Regions from separate parts of the Enterobacter cloacae complex sp. HYC074_NIDB genome, predicted to be linked through region 1. Evidence: predicted binding sites of a transcription regulator. Region 1 holds the regulator's gene; each other region holds the start of a gene.
What was found. The regulator Fur, encoded in region 1, represses iron uptake genes when iron is present. The targets are predictions, from matches to a motif close to ATAATAATGAGAACNACTATCAA.

Region 1 (5,008 bases):
GCGCGCGATTTAGTGACCGATCACGAGATCCTCCAGGTTGATATGCGCAATCACGGTCTTTCAGGGCGCTCGGAGGAGATGACGTACGCAGCCATGGCGCAGGATCTGCGGGACACCCTCGATGCGAATAATATTCAGAAAGCGACGCTTATCGGGCATTCAATGGGCGGTAAAGCGGTGATGGCGCTCACTGCGCTGGCACCTGAGCGAATTTCCGGGCTGGTGGTCATCGACGTTGCGCCCGTCAATTACGACGTTCGCCGTCACGATGAGATTTTTGCCGCCATCAATGCGGTCACCGAAGCGGGTGTCGCAACCCGCCAACAGGCGGCTGCCGTTATGCGCGAGCATCTTGATGAAGAAGGCGTGGTCCAGTTCCTGCTGAAATCGTTTGTTGACGGGCAATGGCGCTTTAACGTCCCGGTGCTGTGGGATCAGTATTCGCATATTGTGGGCTGGGAAGCCGTCCCCGCCTGGCCGCACCCTACCCTTTTTATTCGCGGCGGCAACTCCCCTTACGTCACTGACGCGTACCGTGACGCGCTGCTGGCGCAATTCCCGCAGGCTCGCGCTCACGTCATTGCGGGTGCCGGGCACTGGGTACACGCGGAAAAACCGGATGCCGTCCTGCGCGCCATTCGCCGCTATCTTACTGATACAGCGAATTGATTAAAAAGCCAGCGACCGGAAGACGACGGGCTTCCAGTCGTTGGCGTGTGGATTTGGGTGATGTATGATGGCGCGCTTATCGCCCGGGCATTAGCAGGGCGGCGTGTTTCCCCCGAAGTCTCAGAATCATGGCCAAAGAACAAACGGACCGTACGACACTAGATCTGTTCGCGAATGAGCGTCGACCGGGACGACCGAAAACGAATCCGCTTTCGCGCGATGAACAGCTGCGTATCAATAAACGCAACCAGCTTAAACGCGATAAAAATCGTGGGCTTAAGCGTGTCGAACTGAAGCTGAATGCCGATGCCGTCGATGCGCTTAACGAATTAGCTGACGCGCGCAACATCAGCCGCAGCGAATTGATCGAAGAGATGCTGATCGCCCAGCTTGAGACGTTACGCGGCAAGGCGTGAGTCAGAAAATCCCCAATATTACCTTTTTCATGTAGCACAGAGTGCAGTCCTGCGTGATAGCTGTTTCCGCAGGGTTGCCTGTTCTGCTATTATTGCCCTTATCCGTGGACAATTTGCGCCACCATACCATTAAGTTTCAAGAGGTTATTTTACTCATGGCAATCATCGGCATTTTCTTTGGCAGTGATACTGGCAACACTGAAAATATCGCAAAAAACATTCAAAAACAGCTCGGTAAAGACGTTGCTGATGTGCATGACATCGCCAAGAGCAGCAAAGAAGATCTCGAGGGCTATGACATCCTGCTGCTGGGCATCCCCACATGGTACTACGGTGAAGCACAGTGTGACTGGGACGATTTCTTCCCGACGCTGGAAGAAGTAGACTTCAACGGCAAGCTGGTTGCCCTGTTTGGCTGTGGCGATCAGGAAGACTATGCTGAGTATTTCTGTGATGCGCTGGGCACTATTCGCGACATCATTGAGCCACGCGGTGCGGCGATCGTCGGTCACTGGCCAACGGCGGGTTACCATTTCGAAGCTTCCAAAGGTCTGGCAGATGACGATCACTTCGTTGGCTTGGCCATTGATGAAGACCGTCAGCCAGAGCTGACCGCTGAGCGTGTAGAAAAATGGGTTAAGCAGGTTCGTGAAGAGCTGAACCTGGACGATATCCTTAACGCCTGATATCCCTGCGGCGCAACTCCGGTTGCGCCCGTTTTCCAGGTAAAACCGATTAAATTAATTGCTACAAACTTTTAACTTTTTCGCCCAGACCTGTACAATATCCCCCTGGTAAAAAGTGGGTGCCATCGAACAAGTTTGTTGGTGATACCACGTTTTTATAAGCATACTTTGCTTGAGACTTGCAGTTTTCATTTAGCCATGGCAGTTCTATAATGAGACGCATTATCCCAAGTGCATTTTCTGTCACTTCTTCTTTTGAAGTGAATCGTTTAGCAACAGGACAGATTCCGCATGACTGACAACAATACCGCATTAAAGAAAGCTGGCCTGAAAGTAACGCTTCCTCGGTTAAAAATCCTTGAAGTGCTTCAGGGGCCAGACAATCACCATGTCAGTGCGGAAGACCTTTATAAGCGTCTTATCGATATGGGTGAAGAGATTGGGCTGGCAACCGTCTATCGTGTGCTGAACCAGTTTGATGACGCGGGCATTGTTACTCGTCATAATTTCGAAGGCGGTAAATCCGTGTTCGAGCTGACTCAGCAGCACCACCACGATCACCTGATCTGCCTCGACTGTGGCAAGGTCATTGAATTTAGCGATGATTCCATTGAATCGCGCCAGCGTGAAATCGCCGCCCGTCATGGCATCCGCCTGACCAACCACAGCCTGTACCTGTACGGTCACTGTGCTGAAGGTGATTGCCGCGAAAATGAACATGCGCACGACGCAAAATAAGTGAGTGTTCATACTCTGAGCCAGCCGTGAGGTTGGCTTTTTTTTGCCTGAAAAGCCCGGTGACGCTGCGCCACCGGGCGTAAAGCAACTTATTTATTGTTATTGCGTATCTCGTTCCAGATCTTATCGCAACGCTTCGCCACTTCCTGATCGTTACTGGTTTTACGCGCCTGAATACAGGCCTGGTAATCCATTACGCGAACGTTTTCCTGCGTGGCGAATTGCTCATGGGTTTTGTCTTTTTTCAGCACGTTCAGCACGCTTTGACAGGCCTCAATCTTCTCAGGTGAACCCTGTGCGGTATTGATGCACGCGCTGTAGGCCTCTTTCAGACGGGAGTCCTCTTTCGGCGCCTGATCCTGCGCGCATGCCACCAGCCCGAAGGTCAGCAACGCAACGATTACCCTTTTATTCATCATGTTCAGTCTCCATAACGGCGGGACACCGCCCGCCGCAGCATTCATCAGAAGATGGTAAATGGCGCAATGACCATGAATTTCACGTCACGTTCATCCTGGAAGATGTTGCCGTAGCCGCCCGCGTAGCTCGGGATATCGGAGTGGTTGTCATACTGGGTGAAGTGCAGTTTGAACATCGTGCCTTTCGCACGGCCCTCCTGAAGGGTGTAAATCGCATCCAGGCTGTATGAAGACTCTTTCAGACGGTAGTTTGGATCGTAGTACGCGTCTGGCGTAGCCATATCCGCTGGCTTCGCATCCCAGGCGTACGCGTAGGACGCGCCCACTGCCCAGCCGGGCAGGTTCCAGTTTTTCAGGTCATACATTGCCCCGAAGAAGACCGCCTTTTCGCCGTCGGCGTTAAAGTCAGAGCGGTTATCCCACCAGATATCCAGACGACCGTTAGAGGAGGCGTAGGTTGGGGTCATACGTTGCAGGAAGTAGCCCTGCTGCCCTTCTGCCTTGACCCATGTTCCCTCCAGACGCAAATCAACCTGACCTACCTTGTAGCCGAAGGTCAGCGCCTGTAACCACGCGGTGCCGTCATAGATATCATTTACGCTGCCATCACTGACCTTGTCGCGCGTACCGTAGAACTGATAGCTGGTGCTCAGCGGGCTACCCGCGATATCAAATTTGTAGCTGGCTTTAGCAAAGTACTGATCGATATAGCCTTCAGCCTGACCAAATGCAGCTTCCAGCACCAGATCGTTTTTAAAGTCGTACTTCGCTCCCAGCGAGTGGAGATAATCAACTTTGGTTTTTTTATCGTTCTGATAGAACTTGTCCATCTCAATGTGCCACGGCGCTTTGTACTCGTTGGTCCACATATAGGAGAAGCTCAACGCCCCCGCATCGCCGTAGTCAAAATTAGCACCGGCTTCCGCCCCCTGATAGGTGCCTGGCATAAAGCTCCAGTGCGGCGCTAACAACGTCTGGCCGGTTGGCTGGATATAACCACCCCGCGCCCAGACCGGGCCATATTTGAATTTTGCAGCCGCTTTATACAGGCTGATACCGCTTTTATCGCCGGACCAGTCTTCGTCGTAGGCTTTATTACTGGAGGAGAACGCAATTTCGTTCGGATGGCCGCTGTCGCCATTTTCGGCCATTTCAATTGCGGTGAATGCGGCAATATCGATCCCGAACATATCGGCGGCATATCCCGACTGGAAATCCAGGTTGGCGTTCCATGTCGAGTGAGAAAGGTTGGTTTTGTATTTATCTTCAGTGACGTCTTTACGGTCACGCTCACGCTGCCAGTAATAAATACCGCCCGTGAGGGTGGAATCTTCAATGAAACCTGCTGCTTTTGCCTCTGGCGCAATCACCAGGCCCGACATTGCTGTCACACTGGCAATAGCTAGCGCCAGCGCACTACGTTTGCCACTAAACGTACGCATAGATTATTCCTCTTTGACGAATTAAAACGCCCTAAACGGCGAAAAACAGAAAAGACCAAATGGTCAGGGGTAGTCAGAAATACCCTCGAATTAACTACCGTCTTTAGGTTATTTTTCGCGACGCGAATTATCAATGGTTTTAATCAGGCAAAAGTCAGGATTATGACGAAGAGCACATATTTCGTAGTGCTTTGTAACATTTACCGGAAAGCGAGTACTGGCGGGGGAATGCGCTAATTTTCAGTAAGTAACATTGATATTGTGAATATATTTTTCAGTGTTTCTGTTTTTGGAAAACAACAAACTTTTTTTAAATAAAATAAGTAGCACCACATTGACCTGGAATGTTGGGTTTAAATGATTATCCCGATGCTTAACGACATGATCGTTAAATAAAAAAACGCCGCATTACGCGGCGTTTGTTTCTCATTGACCAGAGCAGCGTTATTATTCGCCGATCTTAGTCCAGGTATCACGCAGACCGACGGTACGGTTAAATACCGGTTTTTCTGCCGTGCTGTAACGGCTGTCCAGGCAGAAGTAACCCTCACGTTCAAACTGGAACGCTTTACCGGCTTCAGCGGCTTTCAGAGACGGCTCGGCATACCCCTGCTTGATAATCAGAGACTCAGGGTTAA
Region 2 (5,008 bases), 1.4 Mb from region 1:
ATGCCAAGGCGCGATGAAAATGAACTTAATAAAATGCTGAAGGTTACCAGGATGGAACCCAGAATGAAAAGACTGATTATCGCTGTGGCACCCAATGTCGTCTTACTCCCACCTCAATGTGAACGCTGTTATTAAAACCCTAACATATTAACAACGGTAACAGCGTTTTATTGAGGGGGAATAACGGCATTTTTATGCCTTTAAGACCGGATGACCGCTGATTGTTAACCGACTGCCTGAATTATCGTGTACAAGGTGCGCCCGGGCACCCAGCGGCAGCGTAACGGTTTGCTGCTCATGGCCGAAATCCAGGCCGGCGATCACCGGGATATCCAGGCGGGAACGAATGAAATCAATCATCGTTTCCAGGGAATAGCCTGCATCGTAATCGTTGGGGGCTGAACCGCTAAAACTGCCCAGCACAATGGCCGACTGCCGATCCAGGATCCCGGCGTGATACAGCTGCAACAGCATGCGTTCGACACGGAACGGGTGTTCATTGATATCTTCCAGCACCAGTATGCCATCCGTGATCTGCGGCAGCCACGGCGTACCAATTAGCGACACCAGCATCGCGAGGTTGCCGCCCCACAGCTGTCCTTCACATTCCCAGTGCGGTCCATTGCCTTGCCACTCGATGGTGAACGTCGGGTTTTGCAGGGCGCGCCAGAAATGGTCCTGCGTAAACGCATCCAGCTCCGGCGCGCCAAAGTTACCGGCCAGCATCGGGCCGCTAAAGGTAATGACGTTATGCAACGCCAGCAGGCCGAGCTGGATCGCCGTGAAATCGCTGTGTCCGCAGATTAACAGCGGATCCTGCTGCTGGCGCGCGGCCAGCCCGGCCCAGTCGATGCTCTCCAGCAGCCGGCTTGCGCCATAGCCGCCGCGCACGGCCAGCACAATGGTGTTTTCACCTTCCAGCGTCGCCAGGCTGTTGATATCGCTCAGTCTCTGCGCCTCCGTACCGGCAAAACGCTGCATGCGGCGGGGGATAATTGTCTGATTTTCTACCTGATGGCCCATTTCCAGCAGGCGTTGAACGCCCCGCTGTGCCGCCTCCTGATTGATGCAGTAGCCTGACGGTGCGATGAGATGAAACTGAGGCATGGCAATTCCTTGCTGAATGAGAATCTAATTGTCTATATCATGCCGCTTATACGCCGCCTGCTTCAAGGGGCGACGTACCGCGATGACCGGCTATAAGGATAGATGACGTGAAATTGAGATGGTTTGCTTTTTTGATTGTGCTGCTCGCTGGCTGTAGTTCAAAACATGATTATCAAAATCCCCCCTGGAACCCTGAAGTGCCGGTAAAGCGGGCCATGCAGTGGATGCCGATCAGCGAACAAGCCGGGAAGGCCTGGGGCGTGAGCCCGCGTCTGATCACGGCGATCATTGCCGTGGAGTCCGGCGGCAACCCGACGCTGGTGAGTAAATCGAATGCGGTGGGGCTGATGCAGTTAAAAGCCTCGACGGCGGGAAGAGAGGTCTATCGCTACATGGGCTGGAAGGGACAGCCATCCACCAGCGAGCTGAAAAACCCGGAGCGTAATATCTCTATGGGAACCGCTTACCTGAGCATTCTCGAGCATGGCATTCTGAAGGGGATTGACGATCCGGAAGTGATGCAATATGCACTGGTGGTGTCGTACGTTAACGGAGCCGGCGCGCTGCTCCGAACCTTCTCATCCGATCGCAAAGAGGCGATAGAAGAGATTAACGATATGGATAAAGATGAATTCTTCGAGCACGTTGTGAAGAATCATCCGTCAGCACAGGCTCCACGTTATATCTGGAAAGTCCAGAAAGCGATGGACGCCATGTAACGCCTTTGTCGGGCGGCAGCACGCTGCCCGACGCCTATCAGCGCACTTTATTCGCGCGTTCCCGCGCTTCACGCTCCAGTGAGAAGATGATGCGCTGTAGTTCGCGTTCGGCGCCTGGCCCGACATTCAGAAAGCGAAAGCTCAGTCGCGGCGTGGTAATGGTTTCGTTTTTGCTGTCCACCACCTTGCGCTCGCTGATGGCAATCAGCTGGGCGTCAAACCAGAAGCGTCCCCATCCGCCCATATCCAGCTCAATCTGACTAAAACGCATACCTTCCACCAGCCCTTCCGGCTTCGGCGTATCCATTAACGCGCCCATCCCGCCCAGTGACAGGTCGAAGAGACGAAAGCGGATCTCTTTTTTGTCCGGCATTTTTGCCTTACAGAAATAGGCCGGGTGAAGCGGAGCGCTGATGCGAAAAAACTCCCGGCGTTGCACGAACCAGAGGTTAGCGGGCAGGGGAGCGATAAACGCAGGCAAACCCTGGTACGCGATCGTGGTCAGACGAGGCAGCACAAACTCGACTTTCGCCCCCTGCGTTTCGGCCATCACCGAGAGATTCTCTGCCTGTAGCGCGGCACGGTTTTCATCGCTCTGGCTACCCAGATCGACGATCAGGTGCTCTGCCGTCACGTCCAGGATCTTGCTGATAAACTGGCTGGTTGACCAGTTGATGCGCAGCGGCACCTCGCCTTTTTTCAGGTCGCGTAACACCCCTAATACAGCCAGCGGATTTTGTTTCAGGAACTGCTCACTGTAGCTACTCACGCCAGATGGCTCCTCGATAGATGACAGACTGTCTCTGGGTTATCGGCACGCGGGCATGAAACTTAATACAAACGATCTGTTTTTCTCCGCCGATATTGATTTGCTAATGGAAATGATAATAATTGCCGTTCCCAATACCATCTAATAACAAGACGACACTATGAGCACTTCACGTTTTGCGTTATGCGCGTTGGCAGGCGCCGTCACGCTGGCATTGCAGACACAGGCTTTCGCAGAAGAGCCCACCATCGTGGTAACCGGTACAGAGCAGGGCAGCGCGCTCCCTGCCTGGACCAATAGCGCCACGAAATCAGCCGTCGCGGAAAGTAAAACGCCGCAGGTAATCAACACCATCGCCGCTAAAGAGATTGAGCAGCGGCACGCCAGTTCGGTAAACGAGATCCTGCGCTATGCGCCGGGCGTTTCCACGGAGGTGCGCGGGAGCACCTCTTACATGAGCGAGTACAAAATCCGCGGGTTCAACGTCGATCAGGAGTTCTACAACGGCCTGCAACTTCCCTATAACGTCACCGGGAACACCAAAGCGCGAATCGATCCGCTGCTGATTGAGAGCGTCGATATCCTGAAGGGGCCGTCATCCGTGCTGTATGGCGGCGGCTCACCGGGCGGGCTGGTCAATATTCAGAGTAAAAAGCCGCAGAAAGAGGCGAAAACGGAACTGGGCTTTAATACCGGAAACCGCAATCTGAAAGAGGGATACCTGGACTCCACGGGGCAGATCGCGAACAGCGACTGGAACTATCGCCTGCTGGGCAAAGCGACGGAAAGTGACGAACAGGCGCACACCACGCGCTATGAAAACTATCTGGTGGCCCCCTCCGTGACCTGGCAGCCTGATGACAAAACGCGCCTGACCATTGACGCGCTGGCGCAAAATACGCCGAGCCTGACGCCGTCTGATCCGATGCCGCTAAGCTATCTGCGGTCTAAATACGCCGATCGTCGTGACTATGCCGGGGATGAGTGGAGCGGCTTTAAGCAGCGCCAGTGGATGCTGGGATACAGCTTTGAGCATGAGTTTGACAGTGGCTGGGGCTTTAACCAGAAAGCGCGCTACTTTGACGTGGACACCCACCAGCGCAGCGCCTATTCCACCGGGACGGGCAGCGAGGTCTACCAGCTTAACCGCTTCGCCTATACCACGGATGAAGATTTGCAGAGCTTCAATATTGATAACCAGGTCACCCGAACCGTCGCGCTGGGGGACTGGAAACATCATCTGCTGGCGGGCTTTGACTACCAGAAGCTGAACTCTCACTTCCATTATCGTTACGCCTCATCCACCCCGGGTATCGATATGCGTCATCCGGATCACTCGCAGATCGATAACGATGCGCTGGGGCTTGAAACCGCGCAGAAAAACCGACTCAGCTATCAGCAGAATGGCTATTACCTCCAGGATCAGATTGCGTTTGGCGGGCTGAACATGCTGGCCAGCCTGCGCTATGACGACTACCGTTCCGTCACCACTAACTATCTGCAAAACGGTGACAAAGCCTGGGTATCGCAGGATCGCCTCACCAAACGACTGGGCGCGCTTTATGCCTTCGACAATGGACTCTCGCCGTTTATCAGCTATTCAGAAGGGTTCGCCCCAGTATCGCCGCAGGGCACGCTGACCGCGAAAGACGTTAAGCCCACCACCAGCAAGCAGGTGGAGGGTGGGGTGAAATACCTGCTGGCGGAATACGCAACCACCTTCACCGCCTCGGTGTTTAACATTCGTCAGAAAAATGTGGTGACCAGCGATCCGGGCTTCCTCAACTATCGCCAGACCGGGGAAGTGGAATCGAAAGGCGCGGAGCTTTCCGCTATGAGTCGTCCAACGGATAACCTGACGCTGATTGCCAACTATGCCTACACCCACGCCATCAATACCGAAGATGACAAGTACCAGGGCAAACGACCGACGCAGGTCCCTGAGAACGCCTTTAATCTGTGGGGCGATTACACCTTCGACAGCACGCCGCTGAGAGGGGTAACGCTGGGGGGAGGCGCACGCTACACCGGGCCGATGGAGATCTCGCCAGCCAACGACGCAGGCAAGCTGGGCGGTACGACGCAGTACGATCTGGCGGCATCTTACCGCATGGGTGAACTGGCGCCATCGCTGGAGGGGCTGACGCTGAAAGCGAGCGCGCAGAACGTCACCAACAAAGAGACGCTCACCTGCTATGACGCGACCAACTGCTGGATAGGCCGCGACCGCACCTTCCAGGTCGGGGCGAGTTACAGCTTCTGAAAAAAGCCCGGTGGCGCTAGCGGGTCTCTTTATTGCACGGAACCTGACCCTCGCCCCTTTGGGGAGAGGGTCAGGGTGAGGGGCGCTACTGCGCCGCCTGTTTCGCAGGTGCAACATCATCGTTTGCCGCAGGCTGATTCTCCGGTACGG
Region 3 (5,008 bases), 2.0 Mb from region 1:
AATGTCGTTTTCTATACATCACCTCAATCCAAATCAATAAACAAGTCTATAAATAGACCTGAACTTGATTCGTGCAATTAATAAACCTATTATCCATCCGGTCAATAAGACGATGGTTAAATAGATCACACGGATTAATGAATAGAAAAATTTACAATAATGTAAAAATATTTATGATTGTCCTGGCGTTAAGCCTGATTACGATCCCCTTTTCCCGTTATATCTCCCCGCGCGCTATCGTCAACGAAAATGATGTTTATTTAGCGTGGTTGCCCTTAAGCGCCATGCTCGCCATCGTATTGTTATTTGGACGTCGGGCAATCATTCCTTTACTGATTGTATTTAGTGTTACTAACATTTATTACTTTGATTTAGCATTACTACAATCTTACGTGTTATTAATTTGTCAGACGTTTGCCGTCTTCGCTGCCTGTGGCGTCATCCGTCTGATGCTGGGCAAACGCTGGCGACACAGCATCCCGAATAAGTACATCGGTATACGTATTTTCTGGCTCGGATTTGTGGTTCCTGTAGGCATCAAATTATCGATGTATCTGGCGGGATATTTATTTGATTTTCCGGTGACAATCTCCTCCTATTTCGGCGAAGGCTCTGCAATTTATAACGTTATCGATATTCAAAGCCTGATTTGTGCCGCCCTGATTTTCACCATGATGTTCTACTACCCGTTAAGAATGATAATTAATCCCCGGTATGCCCGAACATTCTGGCGGCGAAGCGTGAAGCCCCTCTTTTGTCACAAAAAAGTGTTATTTATCGTTGTGTGGCTGATGCTGTTGGTCTCGATGATCGCTATTTTGTGCGCGCCTTTCGAGTCACAGTTTATTGCTGGTTATTTGATGCCAATCGTTTTTATTCTTTTTACCCTGGGGATTGGTCGTCTGAGCTATGCGCTCATCTCTTTACTCTGGGCGGCCTCGGCGCTCATGCTGTTGACCTACAATTATAATTTTCTTAATGGCGTTGAATCGGGCCACTCGCTCTCCTTTATCTTGTCGGTACTGATCTCTTTCGCCATCTGCCTGCTTTACATGTCGCGGATCTATCAGAAAAGTGAATGGCTGAAACAGGGGTGGCAGGAGAGGGCGCTTACCGATCCGCTCACCGGTCTGCCTAACATTCGTGCGCTGGAAGTGTTTTTACAGCACCATCCCGAAGCCAAAATCTGCTGCCTGCGCCTGGATAATCTGGAATTTCTGAGCCGTCATTACGGCATCCTCATGCGTGTACACTGTAAAAAGATGATCACCGCGTCGCTGCAACCGTTATTGCAAAAAGACGAGAAGCTCTTTCAGTTGCCAGGCAGTGAGCTGGTGGTGGTCTTGTTGGGTCCGGGCACGGCTGAACGTCTGCAATATATGGTTGATCATCTGAACAGCCGTAAGATTGTCTGGAACAAGACTGAGCTCGACATTGAGTTTGGCGCCTCCTGGGGCGAAGTGCCGGATGGGGAAAGCCTGCACCACACGCTGGGTCAGCTGAGCTGGCTGTCCGAGCAATCCTGTGGCGGGCATAACGTTCTGGCGTTAACCAACAGTCTGGATGATGTCTCTGGTCAGACGACGGACAGGGTGCTAATGCTGGCCCGCATAAAACGCGCCCTTGATATCGGCGGCCTTCACCTTTACGCCCAGCCAATTCACAACGCGCGCGGAGAAGGGTACTTTGAAATCCTCTCCAGGCTGGAAAGCGATGGCGAGATCATCACCCCTGACCGCTTTATTCCGCTGATTGCTCAGTTTAACCTGAGCCACCGGTTTGACCTGAACGTGTTGGAAAAATTGCTGATGTGGATGCGCAGCCATCCGTCCGGACGTGCAGGAACGCGCTTCTCCGTTAATCTGATGCCGCTGACGCTGATGCAAAATGAGATTGCGGCTGAGATCATCGCGCTTTTTGAACGCTACGCCATTGCGCCGCAAAATATCATCATTGAGATCACCGAGGAACAGGCTTTCTCAGACTCGGGAAGCAGCATCAAAAATATTCAGCAGCTGCGTGATTACGGCTTCCGCATTGCCATAGACGACTTTGGTACCGGCTATGCCAACTTTGAGCGCCTGAAGCGGCTGGAGGCCGATATCATTAAGATCGATGGTTGCTTCGTGAAAGATATCTGCACCGACAGCATGGATGCGATGATCGTGCAGTCCATTTGCAACATGGCAAAAACGAAATCGCTGTGTGTGGTGGCTGAATATGTGGAAACGGCTGAACAACGCGAGATGTTGTTGCGATTTGGCGTAGATTATTTGCAGGGCTATTTGATTGGTAAACCCCAGCCTCTGACGGCGCTGGAAGCATAAAAAAACCGGGAGCGAGGACTCCCGGTTTTTATTACGCGGTATGAATTACAGAACCAGTGCTGCAATAGAGGCAGACAGGACGCTCACCAGCGTTGAACCGTAAACCAGCTTCAGGCCAAAGCGAGAAACCACGTTACCCTGCTCTTCGTTCAGGCCTTTAATCGCGCCAGCGATGATACCGATGGAAGAGAAGTTCGCGAAGGAGACCAGGAAGACGGACAGGATCCCTTCCGCACGTGGGGAGAGTGTGCTGGCAATCTTCTGGAGATCCATCATCGCCACGAATTCGTTGGATACCAGTTTCGTTGCCATGATGCTGCCCACCTGCAACGCTTCGTGAGCCGGTACACCCATCACCCAGGCAACCGGGTAGAAGATATAGCCCAGAATGCCCTGGAAGGAGATACCGAGTACGGCCGCAAACAGGGCGTTCAGCGCAGCGATCAGCGCGATAAAGCCAATCAGCATCGCGGCAACGATAATTGCAACCTTGAAACCCGCCAGAATGTATTCACCCAGCATTTCGAAGAAGCTCTGCCCCTCGTGCAGGTTAGACATCTGAATATTCTCTTCGCTGGCATCCACGCGGTACGGGTTAATCAGCGAAAGAACGATAAAGGTGCTGAACATATTCAGAACCAGGGCCGCAACCACGTATTTAGGTTCCAGCATAGTCATATACGCGCCCACGATAGACATGGAAACGGTAGACATTGCTGTCGCCGCCATGGTGTACATGCGGTTACGGGACATCTTGCCGAGGATATCTTTATACGCAATGAAGTTCTCAGACTGACCGAGGATCAGTGAGCTGACTGCGTTAAAGGATTCCAGTTTACCCATGCCGTTAACTTTCGATAACAGGAAGCCGATCGCACGGATAACCACCGGCAGAACGCGGATGTGCTGAAGGATACCGATCAGGGCAGAGATGAAGACGATAGGGCAGAGTACCTTCAGGAAGAAGAAGGCCAGACCCTGATCGTTCATGCTGCCAAAGACGAAGTTTGTCCCTTCGTTGGCAAATCCGAGCAGTTTTTCGAACATTTCGGAGAAGCCTTTCACGAAGCCGAGGCCTACGTTGGAGTTCAGGAAGAACCACGCAAGTAAAACTTCAATGACCAGCAGCTGGACAACATAGCGAATACGAATTTTTTTGCGGTCTGTGCTGACCAGCAATGCAAGTGCAGTAACGACAACAAGTGCCAGGACAAAATGAAGGACGCGGTCCATATTTGCTCCAAATATGAGGCAGGTTTAATTTCCGTGCACATTCTATGTAACAAGCACAAAGAAAACGAGATCAAGCCCACACTATAGTTACATCCTGTGACGAGTCTCAAAAATAGTGATCAACAATACATTTTTGTTATGTTAGGTAAATGAGTGAAAAGTTAAGTTTGTGTGCTACGCTTCACAAATGTCTGCGCATTTTCACATTCTGTGACCTTGCTCCACCTGCCTGTCTATCGTTCCTGGCTATCAGAGAAATCATGTTAACCATTTCAAATGAACTTGATAATCATTCTCATTTTGATAGCATAAAACATAGCAAAGGCTATATTTCCAGAGGCAGAAATGACGAATAGTCGCGTAGAGAGTAGCAGCGGCAGAGCGGCACGCAAGCTGCGGCTCGCATTAATGGGACCGGCATTCATTGCCGCGATTGGCTACATCGATCCGGGTAATTTTGCGACCAACATTCAGGCCGGGGCCAGCTTCGGCTATAAACTGCTGTGGGTTGTGGTCTGGGCCAATCTGATGGCGATGCTGATTCAGATGCTCTCCGCGAAGCTGGGTATTGCTACCGGAAAAAACCTGGCGGAGCAAATCCGCGATCATTATCCACGTCCGGCAGTTTGGTTTTACTGGGTTCAGGCGGAAATTATCGCCATGGCCACCGATCTCGCCGAGTTTATCGGGGCGGCGATCGGCTTTAAGCTTATTCTGGGCGTCTCTCTGCTTCAGGGGGCCGTGCTGACCGGTATCGCCACTTTCCTGATTCTGATGCTCCAGCGGCGGGGGCAAAAACCGCTGGAGAAAGTCATCGGCGGCCTGCTGCTGTTCGTCGCTGCCGCCTATATTGTTGAGCTGATTTTCTCCCAGCCGAATCTGGCGCAGCTGACGAAAGGGATGGTGATCCCGTCGTTACCCACTTCTGAAGCCGTTTTTCTGGCTGCCGGGGTGCTGGGGGCGACCATTATGCCGCACGTCATTTATCTACACTCTTCATTAACCCAGAATCTGCATGGCGGGACGAGTAAAGAGCGCTACTCCGCCTCGAAATGGGATGTGGCTATCGCGATGACCATTGCCGGATTTGTGAATCTGGCGATGATGGCCACCGCCGCCGCCGCGTTCCACTTTAACGGGCATACCGGGGTTGCCGATCTTGACCAGGCTTACCTGACGCTGGAGCCGTTGCTGAGTCATGCCGCTGCCACTATTTTTGGTTTAAGCCTGGTTGCTGCGGGCCTTTCATCTACGGTTGTGGGGACACTGGCCGGGCAGGTGGTGATGCAGGGGTTCGTACGTTTCCATATTCCGCTGTGGGTTCGCCGCTCGGTCACGATGCTGCCTTCCTTTGTTGTGATCCTGATGGGGCTGGATCCGACCCGCATTCTGGTGATGAGTCAGGTGCTGCTGAGTTTCGGGATTGCGCTGGCGCTGGTGCCGCTGCT

Region 2: O1724_RS13580 (TonB-dependent siderophore receptor) is a predicted target of Fur. The motif match lies at 2,714-2,736, and genes of this name have one in related genera.
Region 3: O1724_RS16465 (Nramp family divalent metal transporter) is a predicted target of Fur. The motif match lies at 3,843-3,865, and genes of this name have one in related genera.

Annotation. Positions count from the first base shown of each region.
Region 1 is NZ_CP114214.1:1,411,754-1,416,761, reverse strand. Features, by position in the region: gene ybfF (esterase) at 1-669, shown strand, start outside; gene ybfE (LexA regulated protein) at 798-1,085, shown strand; gene fldA (flavodoxin FldA) at 1,241-1,771, shown strand; gene fur (ferric iron uptake transcriptional regulator) at 2,063-2,509, shown strand; gene chiQ (ChiQ/YbfN family lipoprotein) at 2,599-2,925, opposite strand; gene chiP (chitoporin ChiP) at 2,973-4,370, opposite strand; gene glnS (glutamine--tRNA ligase) at 4,818-5,008, opposite strand, start outside.
Region 2 is NZ_CP114214.1:2,787,270-2,792,277, reverse strand. Features, by position in the region: partial or broken gene O1724_RS13600 (potassium/proton antiporter) at 1-95, opposite strand, end outside; gene ldcA (muramoyltetrapeptide carboxypeptidase) at 193-1,107, opposite strand; gene emtA (membrane-bound lytic murein transglycosylase EmtA) at 1,215-1,826, shown strand; gene ycgR (flagellar brake protein YcgR) at 1,864-2,595, opposite strand; gene O1724_RS13580 (TonB-dependent siderophore receptor) at 2,756-4,858, shown strand; gene O1724_RS13575 (alpha,alpha-trehalase) at 4,944-5,008, opposite strand, start outside.
Region 3 is NZ_CP114214.1:3,395,012-3,400,019, reverse strand. Features, by position in the region: gene O1724_RS16475 (EAL domain-containing protein) at 138-2,327, shown strand; gene nupC (nucleoside permease NupC) at 2,373-3,560, opposite strand; gene O1724_RS16465 (Nramp family divalent metal transporter) at 3,906-5,008, shown strand, end outside.